Regions from separate parts of the Dyella aluminiiresistens genome, predicted to be linked through region 2. Evidence: riboswitches for the same ligand, from Rfam matches in the RefSeq annotation. Region 2 holds a riboswitch; the other holds the start of a gene.
The links. Region 2 has a riboswitch for cobalamin ahead of btuB (TonB-dependent vitamin B12 receptor). Riboswitches for the same ligand answer to the same signal wherever they lie in the genome.
Positions count from the first base shown of each region.

Region 1: another riboswitch for cobalamin. It lies ahead of RA164_RS01635 (ribonucleoside-diphosphate reductase subunit alpha); the one in region 2 lies ahead of btuB (TonB-dependent vitamin B12 receptor).

Region 1 is NZ_CP132911.1:413,750-417,962, forward strand. Features, by position in the region: gene RA164_RS01635 (ribonucleoside-diphosphate reductase subunit alpha) at 1-1,886, opposite strand, end outside; cobalamin riboswitch at 2,035-2,248, opposite strand; gene RA164_RS01640 (AMP-binding protein) at 2,433-4,121, shown strand; gene RA164_RS01645 (peptidase C13) at 4,140-4,213, opposite strand, start outside.
Region 2 is NZ_CP132911.1:3,646,732-3,650,944, forward strand. Features, by position in the region: gene RA164_RS16255 (TonB-dependent receptor) at 1-1,630, opposite strand, end outside; cobalamin riboswitch at 1,995-2,228, shown strand; gene btuB (TonB-dependent vitamin B12 receptor) at 2,363-4,213, shown strand, end outside.

The DNA of each region.
Region 1 (4,213 bases), 480 kb from region 2:
CGGGCATTCGGCCAGTAGTCGAACTGCAGCTCGCCGTTGGCGGCGCGGCTTTCGCCGAAACCGGGGTGTGCACCATGTTGCGCGGCCAGCTCGTTCGACTGCGACAGTGCGTTGAAATAGATCTCCTCGGCAATGCGCGTGGACAGCGCCAGCGCCTCGGCCGAATCGAACGCCAGGCGCAGTTTGAAGAACACATCCTGCAGGCCCATCACGCCCAGGCCCACCGGGCGCCATTTGCTGTTGGCGGCCTTGGCGGTGGCGATCGGGTAGAAGTTCAGGTCGATCACGCGGTCCAGCTGGCGCACTGCGGTGCGCACGGTGGCGGCCAGCTTGTCGAAGTCGAACGCGCCGTCCGTCACGTGCCGCGAAAGATTGATCGAGCCCAGGTTGCACACCGCCGTCTCGCCGGCGTTGGTGACTTCCAGGATTTCGGTGCACAGGTTCGATAGGTGAATGACGTTTTCCGCCTTGGCGGTCTGGTTGCTGGTGGCGTTGCTGCGGTCCTTGAAGGTCATCCAGCCGTTGCCGGTCTGCGCCAGCGTGCGCAGCATGCGCGCGTAGAGCTCGCGTGCCTTGACCGTCTTGCTCGCCAGGCCATCGGCCTCGGCCTGGCGATACGCCGTTTCGAACGTCTCGCCCCAGCTGTCGACGAAGTGCGGTACCCGCTTGGGATCGAACAGCGACCAGTCGCCGTCGGCCTCGACCCGGCGCATGAACTCGTCGGGAATCCAGTTGGCCAGGTTGAGGTTGTGCGTGCGGCGCGCCTCGTCGCCGGTGTTGTCGCGTAGTTCGAGGAACTCCTCGATGTCGGCGTGCCAGGGTTCCAGGTACACACAGGCCGCGCCCTTGCGCTTGCCGCCCTGGTTCACCGCGGCGACCGAGGCATCCAGCGTCTTCAGCCACGGCACCAGCCCGTTGGAATGGCCGTTGGTGCCGCGGATCAGCGAGCCGCGCGAACGCACGCGCGAGTAGGCCAGGCCGATGCCGCCGGCGAACTTCGACAGCTTGGCCACGTCGGCGTACTTGTCGTAGATCGACTCCAGCGAGTCGGTCGGCGAGTCCAGCAGGAAGCACGAGCTGAGCTGCTCGTGCGAGGTGCCGGCATTGAACAGCGTCGGCGAGCTGGCGATGTATTCCAGCGACGACAGCAGGCGATACAGCTCCAGCGTCTCGCCGATGTCGTTGCCGCCCAGCGCACAGGCAATGCGCATGAAGAAGTACTGCGGCGTCTCGATCACGTAGCGTTTGGTGGGGTGGCGCAGCAGGTAGCGGTCGTAGACCGTGCGCAGGCCGAAATACTCGAAGCGGCGCGAGGCCAGCGGGTCGATCGCGTCGTTGAGCTTGCGCGCGTTCAGCGCGACGAAATCGCGCAAGCGCTCATTCAGGATGCCGACCTCGACACCGTGCGCGACCGACTGCGAGAAGCTCTGGATTTCCTGGCCGCTCACTTCCTTGTCGATGTAGCCGCCGAGCAGGCGCGCGGCGAGCTGGCCGTATTCGGGTTCCTCCGCGGTGAGCGCCGCGGCGGTGCGGATCGAAAGCTGGTCCAGCTCCTGCGTGGTGGCGCCGTCGTACAGGCCGCCGATGGTTTTCAGCGCCACCCGCATCGGGTCGACCGCGTGCAGGCCGTCGGCACAGCGAGTCACCGCCTTGACGATCTTGTTGACGTCGACGCCCTCCTGGCCACCGTTGCGCTTGGTCACGCGCATCTGGGCCGGGTTGTGCGGCGGGGTGAGGGTGAAGGATTCGGCGGGGGCTTGCTCGGGTGCGGCAGACATCGGTGTATCGCTGGTGGCGGCCGGAGCCTCGATGGCCCCGGCGGAAAATGCGGACGACTCCGCGCGGGCGCCGGAACGCTCGCGGGTGGCGGTATCGAGAGATTGCATGTCGGTGTGCTCCAGACCGTGGTGATCGACCGCCTGCTCCCTCGCGCAGGGCTGGGGTGCGGTCGCCGCGGTCGCGCATGCGCGGGACACGGAGGTCCCAGCGCACGACGCACCTCCCCGCGGAGGCCGTCACCAATCGGCACAACATTCCGGTTGCACCGTGCCGGCAGGTCTTCGGACTCGCGGACGAGGGTCAGTCGACCCACCTACTGGCCTTCGCTTCCCGGCCGCTGCGAGCCAGTGCGATATCAAGGCGTTCGTTTCCGCTTACCGCTGCGGGGCAGTTCCGGGTTTGCACCGGATTCCCTTTTAAGCCCGGTCGACGATCGCGTCTGACTGGGCACCGACCGGCACAACATATCGGGCCGAAAGGGGCTGGTCAACCCAATAAATTGTGTATAAGCCGTGGATAAGTGGCTCGCTGCCAGTGCTGGTGCCGGTTGTGGCGTGGCGTGGCCGTGCGGCCATGGCATGGGGGAGCCGCAGGCGCGGAGGATCGCTTGTCGCCTGCCGGTTATGCTCTGGCGCAGATGACGGAGGGATGCCATGACGGCTTCACCAAGCTATGTCCAGGGGGCCAGTACCCAAACCCTGCTGGGCGACACCATCGGCACGCTGCTCGAGCGTATTGCCGCGACGCATCCGGACCGGCCCGCGCTGGTGGTGCGCGAACAGGGAGTGCGGATGGATTACCGCGCGTTCGATGCCGAGGTCGAGCGGCTTGCTGCCGGTCTGCTGGCACTGGGACTGGCGCGCGGCGAGCGCATCGGCATCTGGGCACCGAACCGGGCGGAGTGGGTACTGCTGCAGTTCGCCGCACCCCGGGCGGGGCTGATCCTGGTGAATATCAACCCGGCCTACCGCCTGCACGAGCTGGAGTACGCGCTCAACAAGGTGCAGTGCCGTGCGCTGGTGCTGCCGCGCCGGTTCAAGACCTCGCACTATCTGGACATGCTGCGCGCGCTGGCGCCCGAGCTGGATGCCGCCGCACCGGGCGGCCTGGCCGCGGTCCGCCTGCCCGAACTGCGCGAGGTGATCCTGCTCGACGACGCGCCGGCGCCGGGTACCCGCGCCTGGCGTGAACTGGCCACTCTGGCCGACGCCGAGGCACTGGCACGGTTGCGTGCGCTGCAGGGCGAGCTGTCGTTCGATGACCCGGTGAACATCCAGTTCACCTCGGGCACCACCGGTGCGCCCAAGGGCGCCACGCTGACCCATCACAACATCGTCAACAACGGCTGGTTCATCGGCGAGGCGATGCGCCTGAGCGAGCAGGACCGTTTATGCATTCCGGTGCCGTTCTACCACTGTTTCGGCATGGTGCTGGGCAACCTGGCCTGCGTCACGCACGGCGCCTGCATGGTGATTCCGGGCGAGGGTTTCGATGCATTGTCGACCCTGGAAACGGTGGCCGAAGAGCGCTGTACCGGGCTGCATGGCGTGCCGACCATGTTCATCGCGGAGCTGGAGCATCCGCGTTTCCGCGAGTTCGACCTGAGCAGCCTGCGCACCGGCATCATGGCTGGTTCGCCGTGCCCGATCGAAGTGATGCGCCGGGTGGTGAGCGAGATGCACATGGACCAGATCACCATCGCCTACGGCATGACCGAGACCAGCCCGGTGAGCTTCCAGACCGTGCCGGACGATCCGCTGGAACGTCGGGTGGACAGCGTCGGACGCATCCATCCGCATCTGGAGGTGAAGCTGGTGGACGGCCAGGGTCGCATCGTGCCGCGTGGCGAGACGGGCGAGCTGTGCACCCGCGGCTATTCGGTGATGCTGGGTTACTGGCAGGATGCCGCGCGCACCCGCGAGGCCATCGACGAGGCACGCTGGATGCATACCGGTGACCTGGCGGTGCTCGACGAGGATGGCTATTGCCGGATTGTCGGGCGGCTCAAGGACATGATCATTCGCGGTGGCGAGAACATCTATCCACGCGAGATCGAGGAGTTCCTCTATACCCATCCCAAGGTACTCGACGTGCAGGTATTCGGCGTGCCCGATGCCAAGCTCGGCGAGGCGGTCTGTGCGTGGGTGCGCTTGCGCGAAGGCCACGGTGCCAGCGAGGCGGAAATCCAGGATTACTGCCGCCACCACCTGGCCTATTTCAAGGTGCCGCACCATGTGCGCTTCGTCGAGACCTTCCCGATGACGGTGACCGGCAAGGTGCAGAAGTACCTGATGAGCCAGGCGATGGCCGCAGAACTGGCGGCCCGCAAGGCGGCCGACTGAGCAGCGGGCGACGCCGGCTCAGTGGGTCGCGGGTGCGATGCTGAAATCGATCTCGATCGGGTAGGGCTTCGGCTGCGTGGGCGGCGTCGGCA
Region 2 (4,213 bases):
GCAGAGTGGGCGACGACAAGTTCTTGGAACCTTCCTTGCCGTAGATCCAGTAATACCCCGGACCCGCACTCTGGCTACCGTCGCTCATGTCGGTGCTGCGCATGTTGTCGATACCGAACTTCAGGTCGTGGTTGCCCAGCTTCCAGTCCAGATCCATGCGGAAGTTGTTCTCGGTGGACCTATGGTCCGGCGAGGGGATGGTCAGCGCATTGTTGTTCGTGTTGCCATAGCCCGCGACAGTCGGGTTCTGGTTGTAAGTCGAGGCCACGCCCGCCATTCCCGGGTTGAAGCCCGGATAGGACTGTTGATAGCTGTAGTACGTGCTCTTCATCTTGCCGGCCAGCACGCTCAGCGTGAGGTTGTCGGTGATGTACGAGGTGTACTTCAGGATGCCGATGTTGAACTTGCTCGAATACAGCGGATTGTTGATGCCGGCGTAGCTACCCACGCTATTCGTGCTGTAGTCGTAGTTGTACGCATTGTTCGACAGATCCTCGAGCTTGCTCGAGGCATAGGTGGCTTCAAGAATGTTGTTGTCGTTGATGTTCCAGTCGACCTTGGCGTACAGCTTCGGCAGGCTGGTGCTGTGCGAGTTGTAGTAGGGCGAATTGACCGAACCGGTGGACTTGCTGCTGTCGTGCTGGGCCTCGGCCGTGATGTAGAAGAACAGCTTGTCCTTGATCAGCGGTCCCGACAGGTAAGCGTCATAGACCGTGCTCCAATCCTCGTTCTTCTGGCGATTGACGAACATGTCGCCAACCTCTTGCCCCGGGGTGGTCGACTGCGGGTTCGCGTAGTGGATGTTCTTGTAGCCGCTCTGCGCCCAGGTCGGGGCAAAGGTGACATAGACACCGGCATGGAACTGGTTGCCACCGCGGTGACCGATCTGGCTGATCACGCCGCCGGTGGAACGGCCGTATTCTGCGCCGTAGCCGGAGGTGATGGTCTGCTGTTCGGCGATCGCGAAGTACGGCAGCGCGATACCACCGGCGTTACCCACCGGGTCGGTGGTGTTGAAGCCGTTGATGTAGTAGGCGTTCTCAGCAGTCGAATCGCCACCGAAGGAGATCAGCGGGGTACCAGCCGGGCCCGTACCGAGGCTGGCGTTGCCGCCGGCGACGCCAGGCGCGAGGATGGCGATGGACTCGGCGTTGTGGGCCAGCGGCAGCTGCTTCAGCTGGGCGGCGGTGATCACCGAGGTCTGGCGGGTGGAGGACACGTCGATCGCAGGCAGCGAGTTGGCGGTCACGGTGATGCCCGACATGTTCTGGGCATTCTGGGCCGATGCTGCGGCAGCGAACGGCACTGCGGTGCCCGCGCCCACGCCCACATGCACGTTTTCCTTGGTGGCAACGGCAGAGCCATTATTCATCAGGGATACGGTGTAGTCACCGATCGGCAGGTTGATAAGGGTGTAACGGCCGGTCGAATCGACCGCCACCGAACGGGTCAGGCCCGTCTGGGTGTTGACGGCCTGGACGGTCTCACCAGCGGACACCGGTGCGGTACCGTAAATGCTGCTGGTCGTGGCCTGGCCATAGGCAAGCCCGGTGAAACCGAGGCTCACGGCCATGGCGGCAGCGAGTGCATTACGGCGGTAGTGCGTGCCCCGCTCGAAGCGCTTATTCATCAGTAATCTCCCCAAAAACAGCCCATCACGGGCAATTGGACAACGGCCACGCCAACCTGCCTGTCAGACAGTGCTGGCGATAATCTCCAAGGAATCCGAAGCTGACTTGACAACCCGCAAACCGCAGTCCCGCGACGCTTGGGTAACACTTCGTCCGGGAAGTGCACCATCGCTGGACTTCGGCCGTAAGCCCCTCTATCAACTCTTCGGTCCCTCTGACGCTCGAACTTAGTTTGTCCGCTTGTGACTGTCAACACTTTCTTAGCAATTCCGATATACATGGATTATGTAAAAAATCGCCGTGCAAAGCGGACTCCAATCCCTTTCATTATTAAATAATTGTTTAACAATGTTCGCGCAGGTTAAAATCAAGCGCGATTCGGGTGTTCCCCGGCCAAATCCGGCCGGGGGATGAAACGGGAAGCCGGTGCGATGTGTCTTCGACACGACAAACCCGGCGCTGCCCCCGCAACGGTAAGCGAGTCATCGGCGCGACTACTTGATGCCACTGTGCCCTGCACGGGAAGGCGTCGCGTCCAGGTGTGTCCAGTACATGCCGCTCGCGAGTCCGGAGACCGGCCCGATTCGATGTCCTGGTGGCTCGCGGTGGGCGAGGCCGAACCGCGCGATGGCACCTGTTTTCGGCCCTTTCGTCGTTCCGAGCTGATCCCGACGCACCACCAGCCCCCGAACTCATAGGCCGCGCGGGGACGCACGGCTGGGACTGGAACGATGAAAAGAACTCTGCTTGCTGTTGCGCTGCTCGGATGCCTGACGACCAGCGCCGCCTCCCTGGCCGCCCAGGCCAATACCACTCTCGACCCGGTGATCGTCACCGCAACACGTACCGCGATCAGTGCCGACGACGCCTTGTCCTCGGTCACGGTCATCACCCGCGCCGACATCCAGCGCCTGCAGCCGGTCTCGCTGGTGGATCTGTTGCAGGGACTACCGGGCATCACCATCACTCAGGCGGGCGGGCTCGGCGAGCAGACCTCGCTGTTCATGCGCGGCACCAATTCTACCCATACGCTGGTGCTGGTGGACGGCATCCGGATCGGTTCGGTGACCGCCGGCCTGCCCGCGCTCGAACAGATTCCGGTGAACGAGATCCAGCGTATCGAGATCGTGCGCGGGCCGCGTTCCAGCCTGTATGGCGCCGACGCCATCGGTGGCGTGATCCAGATCTTCACCCGGCACGGCTCGCAGCACGGCGGCCTGACGCCCTCCCTGTCCGTCACCACCGGCAGCCATGGACTGGCGGGCAGCCAGGTGGGCCTGTCCGGCGGTGACCGGCACGCCTGGCTCAACCTCAGCCTGGGCGGCGAATACACCCATGGGTTCCCGTCGTGCCGCATGGGCGCGGCCGAGGCCGGCGCGGGCTGTTTCGCCGACGACCCGCGCAACGATGCCTATCGCAACTGGAACGGCCTGCTCGATGCGGGCTACCGCTGGGACAACGGCACCGAACTGGCGGTGACCGGCCTGCGCAGCCGCAACGATGTCGAATACGGCGGCACACCCTACGGCGGCAACCGGGCGATCAACGAGCAGCAGCTGGCCGGTGCACGCCTGAGCTTTTCGCCGCTGGAACCCTGGAAAGTTACCCTGAGTGCCGGACAGAGCCGCGACCTGGCGTCCACGTTCTATCAGGGCACCTACTACGGCACGTATTACCCGCTGACGCCGACCGGCTTCTACAACTCGCGGCGCAATCAGGCGTCGTGGCAGAACGACATCCGCCTGGGTGCGGACCAGTTGCTCACCGCGGGCGTGGACTACCGCCAGGAACACATTTCCAGCAGCACCGGCTACCTTGCCAGCCAGATCGACGACACCGGCAGTTTCCTGCAGTACCAGGGCAGCTTCGGACGCAACGAGCTGCAGCTGTCGGCCCGACACGACCACAACGGCCAGTTCGGCGGCCACGATACCGGCGCCGTAGCCTGGGGCTACCACTTCGACCACGGGCTGCGCCTGATGGCCAGCTACGGCAGTGCGTTCCACGCACCGACCTTCAACGACCTTTATTATCCCCCGTACTACGGCATTCCGTCGGCCAACCCCCACCTGAAACCGGAAACCTCGCGCAGTGCCGAGCTGGGCCTGTCGCAGCAGGGCCAGGGCTGGAACTGGGCACTGAATGCCTACCAGACCCGCATCCACGACCTGATCGCGCTGAACAGCAGCTATTACCCCGAGAACATCAGCCGCGCTCGCATCCGTGGCCTGGAAGCGCAGGCTGGCACACGCCTGGCCCACTGGAACGTGCACGGCTACCTCACCCTGATGCGGCCGCAGGACGTCGGCGGCGCGGACGACCCCAACAACGGCAACCTGCTGGCACGCCGGCCGGAGAAGACCTTGCGCGTGGACGCCGACCGCCAGTTCGGTGCCTTTGGCGTGGGCGCGACCTTCTATGCCGCCGGCATGCGCTACGACGATGCGGCCAACCAGCACCGCCTCGGCGGCTATGCCACCACCGACCTGCGCGCCAGCTACGCCTTCACGGCGGACTGGACGCTGTCGGCTCGCCTGGCCAATGTGTTCGACCGCCGCTATGCAACCGCGTGGTACTTCAAC